One region of the Streptomyces sp. NPDC007907 genome, then DNA from elsewhere that is predicted to be linked to it. Evidence: predicted binding sites of a transcription regulator. Region 1 holds the regulator's gene; the other holds the start of a gene.

Region 1 (7,093 bases):
GGTGGAGCGCGCCCTCCAGACCCCGCAGGACGTAGATCGCGAGGCCGATGGTGAGGATGACGTACTCGACGAAGTACGCCTGGCCGGCCTTGGAACCGGCGAAGCGGGACTTGCGGCCCGGGCGGCTCGGCAGGTTCAGCAGGCGGATCGCGATGAGCACCGCGATGCCCAGGATCGTCATCACGCCGATGAACTCGATGTACAGCTCGAACGGCAGGAACTCACCGATGACCGGCAGCACCCAGTCGGCCTTGAACAGCTGGCCGAAGGCCTGGGCGAGGGTCGGCGGCAGCGTCAGGAAGCCGATCGCCACGAACCAGTGGGCGACACCGACGATGCCCCACCGGTTCATGCGCGTATGGCCGAGGAACTCCTTCACCAGGGTCACGCTGCGCTGGTAGGGGTTGTCGGTCCGGGTACCGGCGGGGACCGGCTGGCCCAGCTTGAAGTACCGGACGAACTGGCCGATCGCGCGTGCGAGCAGCGCGACGCCGATCACGGTCAGTACCAGCGACACGACGATCGCGGCGAGTTGCATGGGGGCTCCTCGGGCCTGCGAGGGGTTTCGTCGGGGTGACCTGTCGTTCTTCAGGCCTACCCGAAATTACTAAGCGGTAACTTATGCAGTCCGTCTGAGACTACCCCTATCTTCCGCCGCACTGTAGCCGGGTGGGCAGTGATCTGAATCGCTGAGGGTTGCCTCAGGAGCGGATGGATCCGGTCACGAACCCGACGCACATCCCGCCGCACATCCCTCGTGTTCTTCGTACCGAAATGTCATAGTCCCGCCTAACTTATATCCGTGCTCTACGGGATCACCGCCGCCGCCACCGCCCTTCTCCTCACCGTCCTGCTCGCGGCCGCCCTGCGGGCCCCCGGCTCTGCGGTTGCGGCTGGTCGAGCGGCGCCGGATGCGGGACGTGCCGCTGTCCGGGGGTGTCGCCGTCGTGCTCGTCACCGGGCTGGTCGTGGGGGCCGGCGAGTGGATGGGGTTCGCGCCGTCCGGCGACGGGACGCGCGGGGTGCTCGTCGCCGCGGGTGCCGTCGCCCTGCTCGGGCTCGCCGGTGACGTCCGGCGGCTGCGGCGGAGGGTGCTGGCCGCCGGTACGGGCGTGGCGGCCGCGTGTGTCGTGCCGTTCGGGGAGACGGGGATCGGGACCGGGCTGCTGGCCGTCGGGTGGGTCGTGGCGGTGGTGGCCGGGTTCCGGGGGCTCGATCACGCCGACGGGCTGGCGGGTACGGTCGGGGTCGTCACCGCCTTCGGGGTGGCGGCCTGTGCGGCCGTCGAGGCGATGGACGCCTTCGCGGGGCTGGTGAGCGTGCTGGCCGCCGCGCTGACCGGCCTCCTCCTGCACAACTGGCATCCCGCGCGCGCGGCGCTGGGCGGCTGCGGGTCCATGGCCGCCGGGTTCGTGATCGCCGTGGCGGCCGTGTACGCCCGGGCCGGGTTCGGGGTGGTGGAAAGCGCGGGGGTCCTGTTCGGGCTGACCGCCGTGGTGGCCGCCGACGCCGGCCTCGTGCTCGTGACGCGGAAGTCGGCCGGGCGGGGGCTCGCGCGCGGCGGGCCCGACCATCTCGCGCACCGGCTGCGGCGGCTCGGGGTGACCGCGCCCGGAGCGTGTCTGCTGCTGGGGGCCGGGGCGTTGCCGGGGATGCTCGTCGGGGTACTCGCGCATGCCGGCCGGATCGGGGCCGGCGCTCTGTGGTGGGTGGCGGGAGGGGTCCTCGTGGCCGTGTTTGCACTCTCCCGTGTTCCTGCATACGGCCCTCGACGCAGCGTATCCGCGCAGGTCAGCGCGCCATTGCGTGTAAGGAGCGGATAAGAGTTGAGCCTGCCCGGCTCAGGTCTGTTGACCGGTGGGGAGCCGTCGTGCACACTTGAGTCCGTTCCACTCAAGTCAGCTGGAGGAATCAACCATGGCACGTGCGGTCGGCATCGACCTGGGCACGACTAACTCCGTCGTCAGCGTTCTGGAGGGCGGCGAGCCCACCGTCATCACCAACGCCGAGGGCGCCAGGACCACGCCGTCCGTCGTCGCCTTCGCCAAGAACGGTGAGGTGCTCGTCGGAGAGGTGGCCAAGCGCCAGGCGGTCACGAACGTGGACCGGACCATCCGCTCCGTGAAGCGTCACATGGGCACCGACTGGAAGATCGAGCTCGACGGGAAGCCCTTCAACCCGCAGCAGATCAGCGCCTTCGTGCTCCAGAAGCTGAAGCGGGACGCCGAGGCCTACCTGGGCGAGAAGGTGACCGACGCGGTCATCACCGTTCCGGCGTACTTCAACGACTCCGAGCGTCAGGCCACGAAGGAGGCCGGCGAGATCGCCGGTCTGAACGTGCTGCGCATCGTCAACGAGCCCACCGCGGCCGCCCTGGCGTACGGCCTCGACAAGGACGACCAGACCATCCTGGTCTTCGACCTCGGTGGCGGTACGTTCGACGTCTCGCTGCTGGAGATCGGCGACGGTGTCGTCGAGGTGAAGGCCACCAACGGTGACAACCACCTCGGTGGTGACGACTGGGACCAGCGCATCGTCGACTACCTGGTCCAGCAGTTCCAGTCCGGCCACGGCGTGGACCTGGGCAAGGACAAGATGGCCCTGCAGCGTCTGCGCGAGGCCGCCGAGAAGGCGAAGATCGAGCTGTCCTCGTCCACCGAGACCTCGATCAACCTGCCCTACATCACCGCCTCCGCCGAGGGTCCCCTGCACCTCGACGAGAAGCTCACCCGCGCCCAGTTCCAGCAGCTGACCGCGGACCTCCTGGAGCGCTGCAAGACGCCGTTCCACAACGTCATCAAGGACGCCGGCATCTCCATCAGCGAGATCGACCACGTCGTCCTGGTCGGCGGCTCCACCCGTATGCCCGCCGTCGCCGAGCTCGTCAAGGAGCTGACCGGCGGCAAGGACGCCAACAAGGGCGTCAACCCGGACGAGGTCGTCGCCATCGGCGCCGCCCTGCAGGCCGGTGTCCTCAAGGGTGAGGTCAAGGACGTCCTGCTCCTCGACGTCACCCCGCTGTCCCTCGGCATCGAGACCAAGGGCGGCATCATGACCAAGCTCATCGAGCGCAACACCACGATCCCGACCAAGCGGTCCGAGATCTTCACCACGGCCGAGGACAACCAGCCGTCCGTGCAGATCCAGGTCTACCAGGGCGAGCGCGAGATCGCGGCGTACAACAAGAAGCTCGGGATGTTCGAGCTGACCGGTCTGCCGCCGGCGCCCCGCGGCGTCCCGCAGATCGAGGTGTCCTTCGACATCGACGCCAACGGCATCATGCACGTGACCGCGAAGGACCTGGGCACGGGCAAGGAGCAGAAGATGACCGTCACCGGCGGCTCCTCGCTGCCGAAGGACGAGGTCGACCGCATGCGCCAGGAGGCCGAGCAGTACGCGGAGGAGGACCACAAGCGCCGCGAGGCCGCCGAGTCCCGCAACCAGGGTGAGCAGCTCGTCTACCAGACCGAGAAGTTCCTCAAGGACAACGAGGACAAGGTCCCTGGCGAGATCAAGACCGAGGTCGAGGAAGCCGTCGCCGAGCTGAAGGAGAAGCTCAAGGGCGAGGACTCCGCCGAGATCCGCACCGCCACCGAGAAGGTCGCGGCCGTCTCGCAGAAGCTCGGCCAGGCCATGTACGCGGACGCGGGCGCGGCCCAGGCCGCCGGTGGTCCCGCCGGTGACGCGGGCGCGGCCGGTGGTGCCAAGTCCGCCGACGACGACGTCGTCGACGCCGAGATCGTCGACGAGGACCGGAAGGACGGTGCCGCGTGACGGAGGAGACCCCGGGCTTCGACGAGCAGCAGCCCGACGTCCCTTCCGGCGCCACCTCCGACGACGCCGAGCCGAAGGCCGCCTCCCCCTCCGCGGAGGAGGGGGCGGCCCCGGCCGGGGACACGGGCCAGGACGTGGCTCTGGTGGCCCAGCTGGACCAGGCCCGCTCCGCGCTCACCGAGCGCACGGCGGACCTCCAGCGCCTCCAGGCCGAGTTCCAGAACTACCGCCGCCGGGTCGAGCGCGACCGGATCGCGGTCAAGGAGATCGCCATCGCGAACCTCCTGACCGAGCTCCTGCCCGTGCTCGACGACATCGGCCGCGCACGTGAACACGGCGAACTGGTCGGCGGCTTCAAGTCCGTCGCCGAGTCGCTGGAGAGCACCGCGGCGAAGATGGGCCTGCAGCAGTTCGGCAAGGAGGGCGAGCCCTTCGACCCGACGATCCACGAAGCCCTGATGCACAGCTACGCACCCGACGTCACCGAGACGACGTGCGTGGCGATTCTGCAGCCCGGGTACCGGATCGGCGAGCGCACCATCCGCCCCGCCCGCGTGGCGGTGGCCGAACCCCAGCCGGGGGCGCAGACGGTCAAGGCGGACGAGTCCGCCGACGCCGACGACAAGGAGAGCGGTGGCCCGGACGAGGGCTGACGTCATAGACGAAGGGAAGGAGGGGCGTCGAGGATGAGCACCAAGGACTTCATCGAGAAGGACTACTACAAGGTCCTCGGCGTCCCCAAGGACGCCACCGAGGCCGAGATCAAGAAGGCGTACCGGAAGCTCGCCCGCGAGAACCACCCGGACGCCAACAAGGGAAACGTCAAGGCGGAGGAGCGCTTCAAGGAGATCTCCGAGGCAAACGACGTCCTCGGCGATCCCAAGAAGCGCAAGGAGTACGACGACGCGCGTGCCCTCTTCGGCAACGGCGGCTTCCGCCCGGGGCCGGGCGGCGCGGGCGGCTCCTTCAACTTCGACCTGGGCGACCTCTTCGGAGGCGGTGCCCAGGGCGGCCAGGGAGCCGGCGGCTTCGGCGGCGGGCTCGGTGACGTTTTCGGGGGCCTGTTCAACCGCGGTGGCGCGGGCGGCCCGGGGACGCGTACGCAGCCCCGGCGCGGCCAGGACATCGAGTCCGAGGTCACGCTCAGCTTCACCGAGGCGATCGAGGGCGCGACCGTCCCGCTGCGGATGTCCTCGCAGTCGCCCTGCAAGGCCTGTTCGGGCACCGGCGACAAGAACGGCACGCCGCGCGTGTGCCCGACCTGCGTCGGCACCGGGCAGGTCGCCCGGGGCAGCGGCGGCGGGTTCTCCCTGACCGACCCCTGCCCCGACTGCAAGGGCCGCGGCCTGATCGCGGAGAACGCCTGCGAGGTCTGCAAGGGCAGCGGCCGGGCCAAGTCCTCGCGGACCATGCAGGTGCGCATCCCCGCGGGCGTCAACGACGGCCAGCGGATCCGGCTGCGCGGCAAGGGAGCACCGGGCGAGCGCGGCGGGCCGGCGGGCGACCTCTACGTGGTCGTGCACGTCGACTCCCACGCGGTGTTCGGCCGCAAGGAGGACAACCTCACGGTCACCGTCCCGGTGACCTTCGCCGAGGCGGCCCTCGGCGGTGAGGTGCGGGTGCCCACCCTGGGCGGCCCGCCCGTCACCCTGAAACTGCCGCCGGGCACACCCAACGGGCGTACCATGCGCGCCCGGGGCAAGGGCGCGGTCCGCAAGGACGGCACCCGCGGCGACCTCCTGGTCACCGTCGAGGTGAGTGTTCCGAAGGACCTGTCGGGGAAGGCTCGTGACGCACTCGAGGCGTACCGCGAGGCGACCGCGGGTGAGGATCCGCGGGCGGATCTGTTCCAGGCCGCGAAGGGAGCATGAGGCAGATGGACGGTCGTCGGCGCAATCCGTACGAACTGACCGAGGAAACCCCGGTCTACGTCATCTCGGTCGCGGCACAGCTGTCCGGCCTGCACCCGCAGACGCTGCGCCAGTACGACCGCCTGGGCCTGGTCTCCCCCGACCGCACCCCCGGCCGGGGCCGCCGCTACTCGGCCCGCGACATCGAACTGCTCCGCACGGTGCAGCAGTTGTCGCAGGACGAGGGCATCAACCTGGCCGGAATCAAGCGCATCATCGAACTGGAGAACCAGGTCGCCGCGCTCCAGGCCCGGGTCGCCGAGATGCAGGACGCGCTCGACGGCGCGGCCGCGGCCATGCGGCAGCGCGAGGCGGCGGTGCACGCGTCGTACCGCCGTGACCTGGTGCCGTACCAGGAGGTGCAGCAGACCAGCGCGCTGGTGGTGTGGCGGCCGAAGCGGCAGCAGCAGTCCGACTGAACCATGTGCCCAACGTGACAGTGTGTGAAAGAGGCCGGGAGTCAACTCCCGGCCTCTTTTGCGTGCCTTGACCCGATTTCGCCAGGTCTCCTGTCCATGACTGACCGGTGCAGAGCACTTGAAGGCCATTCCGCACTGTCTTCACAACCGCTGCGGAGCGTGGTGTTGTCATCTCGTTAAGTGGTTCCGCTTGACCTGGAGGGCGCCTCAGCGTTGGCTTTTCAGTCACATGGGCCGTAAAGCTGTGCCCACGTCCGAATCACACGCGAAGTGAGCTCCCCCATGCGTCGTCGTATCTCCATATCCGTGGCCGCGGCCACGATGTCCGTCACGCTCGCCGGCTGCGGCGTGCTCAACGCGACGGGGAGCAGTGACGACGCGAGCCCGGCCAAGGGCAACGACATCACCGTGGGGCTGCTGCTGCCCGAGACGGCGAACACGCGGTACGAGAACTTCGACTACCCGATCATCAAGACCAAGGTCGAGTCGCTCACCAACGACAAGGGCCGCGTCGAGTACGCCAACGCCGAGGCGAGCGCGGACAAGCAGGCGAGCCAGCTGCAGCAGATGATCGACGACCGGGTCGACGTGATCCTGCTGGACGCGGTCGACGCCAAGGCCATCGCGAGCGGCGTGAAGAAGGCCAAGGAGGCCGGCATCCCGGTCATCGCCTACGACCGGCTGGCCGAGGGCCCGATCGACGCGTACATCTCCTTCGACAACGAGCTGGTCGGCGAGGTCCAGGGCCGCACCCTGCTGGAGGCCATCGGCGAGAAGGCGAGCCTCTCCGACAAGATCGTCATGATGAACGGCTCGCCGACGGACCCCAACGCCAAGCAGTTCAAGGCGGGCGCGATGTCCGAGCTGAACGGCAAGGTGACGATCGCCGACTCCTTCGACACCGAGGACTGGAAGCCGGAGAACGCCCAGGCCAACATGGCACGCGCGATCCAGAAGATCGGCAAGGGCAACATCGCGGCGGTGTACTCC
Region 2 (7,093 bases), on a different contig from region 1:
GCGGCGGCGGCCGGCTTGGCGGCGGGCTTCGGGGCCGGGGCGGCCTTCTGCGCCGGGGCCTGAGCGGCGGGCTTCGCCGGGGCCGGAGCCGGGGCGGGGGCCGGCGCTGCGGCGGGCTTCTCGGCGGCCGGGGCCGGGGCCTGCGCGGGAGTGGCCGGAGCGGCCGGCTGAGCGGTGGTGGTGGTCCCCGCGGCCCCCGCGGCCGCGGTACCCGCCGGAGCCGAGGCGGCGGCCGCCCCTGGCTTGTAGTCGGCGAAGAAGTCCCACCAGGCTCGGTCTACCGAATTCGGGTCCTGGAGGTACTGCTGATAGATCTCGTCGACGAGCCACTCGTTGGCACCGAACGACGCGGCAGGGTTCTTCCCCGCTTGGTCGGTGTCGGTCGAGATGCTCGAGTTACTGGGGGACTGTGGCGACACGGCGGCAACCGCCCTCTTCCGCTTCACAAGATGATGGACAGCGGGAATCAAGGCTACGCCCCCTGGACGGGGAAGGTCAGGCCGGGCCCGCGCAACGTCGTGCAAGTCACATCTGGAACCGTGTTTCGGGGCTTGAAATGGCGGGAAACAAGCGTGGTTCCGCTTCGTGAGGCAAGAGCGGGGCAGGGCCCGGGGCGCCGGTGGCGCGGGCCCGTGCCTGATCACACGTGTCCGTCAGTGCGGACGCCCGTGGATCTTGTGGCTCCGCTTCGAACTTTACGTCAACTTGGCACAGATGTAAGTCCCGGAAGAGTGACAAGAATCCGGCAACCTCGCTCGGATTCGGCCACTCCGATCCGGCCCCCGTGCAGGTCCACCGCCCAGCGGGCGATGGCCAGGCCGAGGCCCGTGCCGCCGTCGCTGCCCGGTCCCTGCGGCCGCTTGGCGCTGCCGCGGTTGAACCGCTCGAAGACGCGGTGCCACTCGGACTTCGGAATGCCGGGGCCCTCGTCCAGGACCTCCAGCTCCAGCGACTCCGGCAGGGCGCCCCGCCGCGCCTTGACCGTCACCCGGCCGTGCGGCGGGCTGTGCTTGACCGCGTTGTCGATCAGGTTGGCGACGACCTGGTGGATGCGCTCCGGGTCGGCGTGCGCCGTCAGCTCCGGCGGGTGGACGTCGAGGTGCAGATGGACGTCCGTACGGGTGTGACTGCCCGAGCCGGTGGCGATGCCCGCGCGCACGGAGGCGACCATGTTGGCCTCCTTCAGCACGCCGGACAGATACGGCCACACCTCGAACCGCCGCTGTTTCAGCGGTACGACGCCGTTGTCCAAACGGGACAGGTCCAGCAGCGTCTCCACCAGCCGCCCGAGGCGCTCGGTCTGCTTCAGGGCCGTGCGCATGGTCTCCGGGTCGGCCTGCGTGACGCCGTCGACGATGTTCTCCAGCACCGCGCGCAGACCCGCGATGGGCGTGCGCAGCTCGTGCGAGACGTTCGCCACGAGTTCCTTGCGCTGGCTGTCCTGGGCCTCCAGCTCGTCGGCCATGGCGTTGATCGTCACGGCCAGGGCGCCCAGCTCGTCACGGCGGTTCTCCCGCGTGCGGCGGGTGTAGTCGCCCTGCGAGATGGAACGGGCCACCGCGGTCATCTCGTCCAGCGGTGCCGTGAGTGAATGGGCCACGAACTGCGTAATGAGAAGCGTGGCGATCATCGAGAAGACCGTGATGAAGCGCAGCTCCGTCTTGGTGTGCACCGCGATCACCGACAGACCTGTGGTGATCAGCACCGAGATGACGACCAGCGCGCCCAGCTTGGTCTTGATCGAGAACGGGCTCACCCCGCCCCAGGGATCCGGCTCCCCGGGGTTTCTCCGTGCGGCCGGCCCGCCGCTCATGGCGTCGGGGTCTCCAGGGCGTACCCCACGCCGTGCACCGTGCGGATCCGCTCGGCGCCGATCTTCCGGCGCAGCGCCTTGATGTGGCTGTCGACCGTGCGGGTGCCGGAGGCGTCCGCCCAGTCCCAGACCTCGGCGAGCAGCTGCTCACGGGAGAGCACCGCCCGCGGAGTGTTCGCCAGGCACACCAGCAGGTCGAACTCGGTGGGCGTGAGGTGAACGTCCTCGCTGCGCACCCGAACCCGGCGCTGCGCGTGGTCGATCTCCAGCTCGCCGAGGCGCAGGATGCCGGAGCGGGGGGTGGCCGCCGCGATGGCGGCGCGCTCCACCCGGCGCAGCAGCACGTGCACGCGCGCCGCCAGCTCCCGCATCGAGAACGGCTTGGTCATGTAGTCGTCCGCGCCGACGCCGAGCCCGACCAGCATGTCGGTCTCGTCGTCGCGCGCGGTGAGCATCATGACCGGCACCGGGCGGGCGGCCTGCACGCGGCGGCAGACCTCCAGGCCGTCGAAGCCGGGCAGCATGATGTCGAGGATCAGCAGGTCGGGCTGCCACGCCTCGGCGGTGTCGACCGCGGCCGGACCGTCACCCGCCGTTTGCACGAGGAATCCCTCGGCGCGCAGGCGGGTCGCGATGGCGTCCACGATCGTCGCGTCGTCCTCGACCACCAGGACCCGGCGCTGTGCGCCCGGAGTAGCCGTCGCCGAACCGTTGTGGGAGGTCTGTGTCTGCTCCATCGCCCGCCCCTGGGGTGTGCTTTCCGGAATCAGTGGGGTGATTCCTTCTGACTGGCTATGCCTGCGCATGGTTGCGATTGACGCTTGAATGATCGGCGTCAGGGGAGCAGCGTACGGGGAGTCAGTACGCCTTTGCTATCCAGGGCGGATGGCGAGGTGTACGACGTCCGGAACGCCCCGGGCAACGGGGATCTCTTCGGTACGCACCTGTTGGAACCCGGCATTCCGCAAGGTTTCTTCGAATTCCGGTGACGGCTGGGCGGACCAGACCGCCAGAACCCCGCCGGGTCTCAACACCCTTGCGCAGCTTGCCAGTCCGGCTTCCCGGTAGAGATTTCCGTTGCCCTCCGTGACGGTCCAGCCGGGTCCGTTGTCGATGTCGAGGCACAGGGCGTCGTACGTGTCGGATGTCTCATTGACGTGTGCGACGAGATCGGCTTCCACGATGTGCGTGCGGGGATCGGCCAGGGCCCGGGCGGAGAGGGCGGAGAGCGGGCCGTCGCGGTGCCATTCGACGATCGCGTGCTCGCGTTCCACCACCGTGATCCGCCCCCAGCGCGGGTCCGCCGCGGCGTGCGCGAGAGAGAAGCCGACGCCGAGCCCGCCTATCAGGACCTCGGGGCGGTCCCGGCCGGCCAGGGCCTCCAGGGCCGCGTCGACCAGCCGCCGCTCCGAGCGGCCGTCGGACGTGTCCATCAGGAAACAGCCGTTGGAGATGATCTCCAGCCGGTCACCGTGCCGCCGCAGCACCACCTCACCGTGGGGGCCCTCGCGACGGTCCAGGACATCGGGAATGTCGTACGAGGTAGGCATGGGGGCATCCTGACAGGGGAGGGGCGTGTGGCGCCTCGCAATTCGCCGGGCCTGCCGGCGGACGCGAGTCAGGGCTTTCGGGTTGCGGTGCATCGGCTCTCGCGTGGCGAGGGTCACAGACAGCGCGGCGACCGGGGCGAAGGCTGGGACCCGACGGAAGGAGTGCCCGCTGTGGAACGCACCGCGCCGCCCCGCGAGACGGCCGCACCGACGCCGTCGGGCGCGCCCGACCCCTTGGTCCCGGGGTCGCTGGACGGGGTGCCGCGGCAGCGGGGCCCAAGGGACAGACCCGTGGCGGAGGCACGGCCGTCCGCCCCGGCGGCGGAGCCCGTGCCACGGCGCATCCGTCCGTGGCGGCTGCTGCCGACCCCGACGGGTACGCCGTTCACCTTCGGATACGCATTCCTGCTCTGTCTCACCTCGCTGATCTCCGCGCACGCGGACCCGGCCCTCGTGCACGCCCTGCTCCAGGGCTCCAGCACGGATGTGACACACCTGCTCCGCACGCCGGAGCTGGTGCTGCTCGGCAGCGCGCTGTGGGTCGCGGGCGGGGTGACGTCACCGTTCGCCATCGCCTTCGTGCTGGTGCTGACCGCGCTGGAACGGCGGATCGGGGGTCTGCGCACCGCCGGTGTCTTCCTGCTCGGGCACGTCCTCGCCACCCTCGCGACCGAGGTCCCGGTGGGCCTCGCGGTCCTGGCCGGGCACCTGCCCGACAGCTCGCTGCACCGCCTCGACTACGGGGTCAGCTTCGGCGTCGCCGCCGGCATCGGCGCCCTGTCCGGGCTGCTGCCCCCGTGGCTGCGTCTGCCGCTGCTGGCCGGGTTCGGCTGGATGCTGCTCCAGGACCTGCTCGCCTTCACCGACCCGATGACGAACTGGGGGCACCTCATCGCCCTGGCCATCGGCATCGCGACCTGGCCGGTGGTCCGGCGGTGGTACGCGGCACGCCTCGGCTCGGCCGGCGCCTGAGCCGTGAGGCTCCTCGGCCCGGGCGGAGGGGAGTATGCGGGGCCTCGGCTCGGCTCGGCCCGTGCGTGAGGCGTGAGGTTCTTCAGGCCCGGGCGGAGGCCGGCGGGTCGTGCCGGGCGCTGGTCAGCGGGGCCACCACGGTCCAGCCGAGCGCCTCGTAGAGCCCGCGCCCCGCGGGTGTCCCGGCCAGGACGCCGGTCCGCGCGCCCTGCCGGGCGGCGGCGTTCTGCAATGTCCTCATGACGAGGCTGCCCAGACCCTTGCGGCGGTGTTCGGGCGCCGTCTCGATCCGGTCGGCGACGGCGGTCACACCCGTCGGGGCGATCTGGCCGCGTGCCGCCAGGGACCCGTCCGGCGCGGCCACCATCAGCCGGGTCACTCCGCCGCGCGACCACTGGCGCAGCCGGTAGCCGTCGGGCGCCTCGGGAGCGCCGTCCGCCACCAGCGGGACGGTCATCAGGTAACCCGGCTCGGGATCGATCCACCAGCTGTCGTCGAGCCAGCCGGAGACCACCGACGGGTCCCGGAAGGCCTTCAGCCACACCCCGTGCCCGGTGACCGTCTCGGCCACCTTGCGGACGGTCGCCTCGTCGAGGTCGTCGCCCGTCGCGCCGAACACATGCCGTGTGACGTGCCCGGACATCCCCACATCGATCGTCCGGCCCCACGGCTCGGGCAGGGGCGGGGCGGCCCCGCGCGACACGACCCATCCGTCCACCCATGCCTGCACGGTGCTGTCCACGCATCCCCCTGTAATGAGTGCAATACATGATCGTCCCTTACGCAAGGGACCTTACGCGCCCTCCCGGCCCCGGCGTCATCAGTGATCGCTGACAGCGAACAGCCCGTGGGGAACATACGGACAGGCCCATGCATTGAGTCGGCATAGCTCAACTTGACTGCCGAAGGGGAGATCATGGCTTCGACGTCCTCACCGCTCACCCTGCCCGTGCTGCCGCTCGACGGAGAAGTCGTGCTGCCCGGGATGGTGGTCCCGCTGGACCTGAGCGATTCCGAGGTCCGTGCCGCGGTGGAGGCCGCCCAGGCCGCTGCCCGGTCAACACCCGGAAAGCCCCGGGTACTCCTGGTGCCACGCATCGACGGGACCTACGCGAACACCGGTGTGCTCGGTACCGTGGAACAGGTCGGCCGGCTGGCCGACGGCGACCCGGGCGCGCTGATCCGCGGCCGCGGGCGGGTGCGCATCGGCGCGGGGACCACCGGTCCCGGCGCGGCTCTCTGGGTCGAGGGCACCGGCGTCGACGAGACCGTGCCGGAGCCCCTGCCCGGTCATCTCGCCGAACTGGTCAAGGAGTACAAGGCCCTCGCCACCGCCTGGCTGCGCAAGCGCGGCGCCTGGCAGGTCGTCGACCGGGTCCAGGCCATCGACGACGTCTCGGCGCTCGCCGACAACTCCGGCTACTCGCCGTTCCTGACCACCGAGCAGAAGATCGAACTGCTGGAGACCACCGACCCGGTGGCCCGCCTGAAGCTCGCCACCCAGCAGCTGCGCGACCACCTCGCCGAGCAGGACGTGGCCGAGTCGATCGCCAAGGACGTCCAGGAGGGCGTCGACAAGCAGCAGCGCGAGTTCCTGCTGCGGCGTCAGCTGGAAGCGGTCCGCAAGGAGCTGCGCGAACTCCACGGCGAGCAGGAGGGCGAGGAGTCCGACGACTACCGCGCCCGGGTGGAGGCCGCCGACCTGCCCGAGAAGGTCCGCGAGGCCGCGCTCAAGGAGGTCGACAAGCTGGAGCGGTCCTCCGACCAGTCGCCCGAGGGCTCCTGGATCCGCACCTGGCTCGACACGGTCCTGGAGATGCCGTGGAGCGAGCGCACCGAGGACGCCTACGACATCCGGGGTGCCCAAGCCGTCCTGGACGCCGAGCACGCGGGCCTGGAGGACGTCAAGGAACGCATCACCGAGTACCTGGCGGTGCGCAAGCGCCGTGACGACCGGGGCCTCGGCGTGGTCGGCGGGCGGCGCGGCGGTGCCGTGCTCGCGCTCGTCGGGCCGCCCGGCGTCGGCAAGACCTCGCTCGGGGAGTCCGTCGCCCACGCCATGGGCCGCACGTTCGTCCGCGTCGCCCTCGGCGGTGTCCGCGACGAGGCCGAGATCCGCGGCCACCGGCGTACGTACGTCGGCGCGCTGCCGGGCCGGATCGTCCGGGCCATCAAGGAAGCCGGGTCGATGAACCCGGTCGTGCTCCTCGACGAGATCGACAAGGTGGGCTCGGACTTCCGGGGCGACCCGGCCGCAGCCCTCCTCGAAGTGCTCGACCCGGCGCAGAACCACACCTTCCGGGACCACTACCTGGAGGTCGAGCTGGACCTGTCCGACGTCGTCTTCCTCGCGACGGCCAACGTCCTGGAGGCGATCCCGGAGGCCCTTGCCGACCGGATGGAGATCGTCCGCCTGGACGGCTACACCGAGGACGAGAAGGTCGTCATCGCCCGTGACCACCTGCTCCCGCGCCAGCTGGAGCGGGCCGGGCTGGACAAGGACGAGGTGACCATCGACGAGGGCGCGCTGCGCAAGCTCGCCGGCGAGTACACGCGCGAGGCGGGCGTGCGCACCCTGGAGCGGTCCGTCGCACGGCTGCTGCGCAAGGTCGCCGCCCAGCACGAACTGGGCGAACGGGAACTGCCCTTCACCGTCCGGGACGAGGACCTGCGCGAGCTGATCGGCCGGCCCCACCACGTGCCCGAGTCCGCCCAGGACCCCGCCGAGCGGCGGACGTCCGTGCCGGGCGTGGCGACC

The links. The regulator HspR, encoded in region 1, represses chaperone genes until heat shock. The targets are predictions, from matches to a motif close to TTGAGNNNNNNNNNCTCAA.
Region 2: a site for HspR is predicted at 5,211-5,229, ahead of lon (endopeptidase La). Genes of this name have one in related genera too.

What each region holds. Positions count from the first base shown of each region.
Region 1 covers NZ_JBIBKR010000005.1:252,522-259,614, reverse strand. Annotated here, with positions in the region: gene ACFZDI_RS21835 (heterodisulfide reductase-related iron-sulfur binding cluster) at 1-538, opposite strand, end outside; gene ACFZDI_RS21830 (undecaprenyl/decaprenyl-phosphate alpha-N-acetylglucosaminyl 1-phosphate transferase) at 888-1,823, shown strand; gene dnaK (molecular chaperone DnaK) at 1,918-3,774, shown strand; gene grpE (nucleotide exchange factor GrpE) at 3,771-4,427, shown strand; gene dnaJ (molecular chaperone DnaJ) at 4,461-5,645, shown strand; gene ACFZDI_RS21810 (heat shock protein transcriptional repressor HspR) at 5,651-6,103, shown strand; gene ACFZDI_RS21805 (substrate-binding domain-containing protein) at 6,386-7,093, shown strand, end outside.
Region 2 covers NZ_JBIBKR010000001.1:434,815-441,907, reverse strand. Annotated here, with positions in the region: gene ACFZDI_RS02015 (multifunctional oxoglutarate decarboxylase/oxoglutarate dehydrogenase thiamine pyrophosphate-binding subunit/dihydrolipoyllysine-residue succinyltransferase subunit) at 1-419, opposite strand, end outside; gene ACFZDI_RS02010 (HAMP domain-containing sensor histidine kinase) at 701-1,813, opposite strand; gene ACFZDI_RS02005 (response regulator transcription factor) at 1,810-2,550, opposite strand; gene ACFZDI_RS02000 (spermidine synthase) at 2,686-3,363, opposite strand; gene ACFZDI_RS01995 (rhomboid-like protein) at 3,535-4,335, shown strand; gene ACFZDI_RS01990 (GNAT family N-acetyltransferase) at 4,418-5,077, opposite strand; gene lon (endopeptidase La) at 5,252-7,093, shown strand, end outside.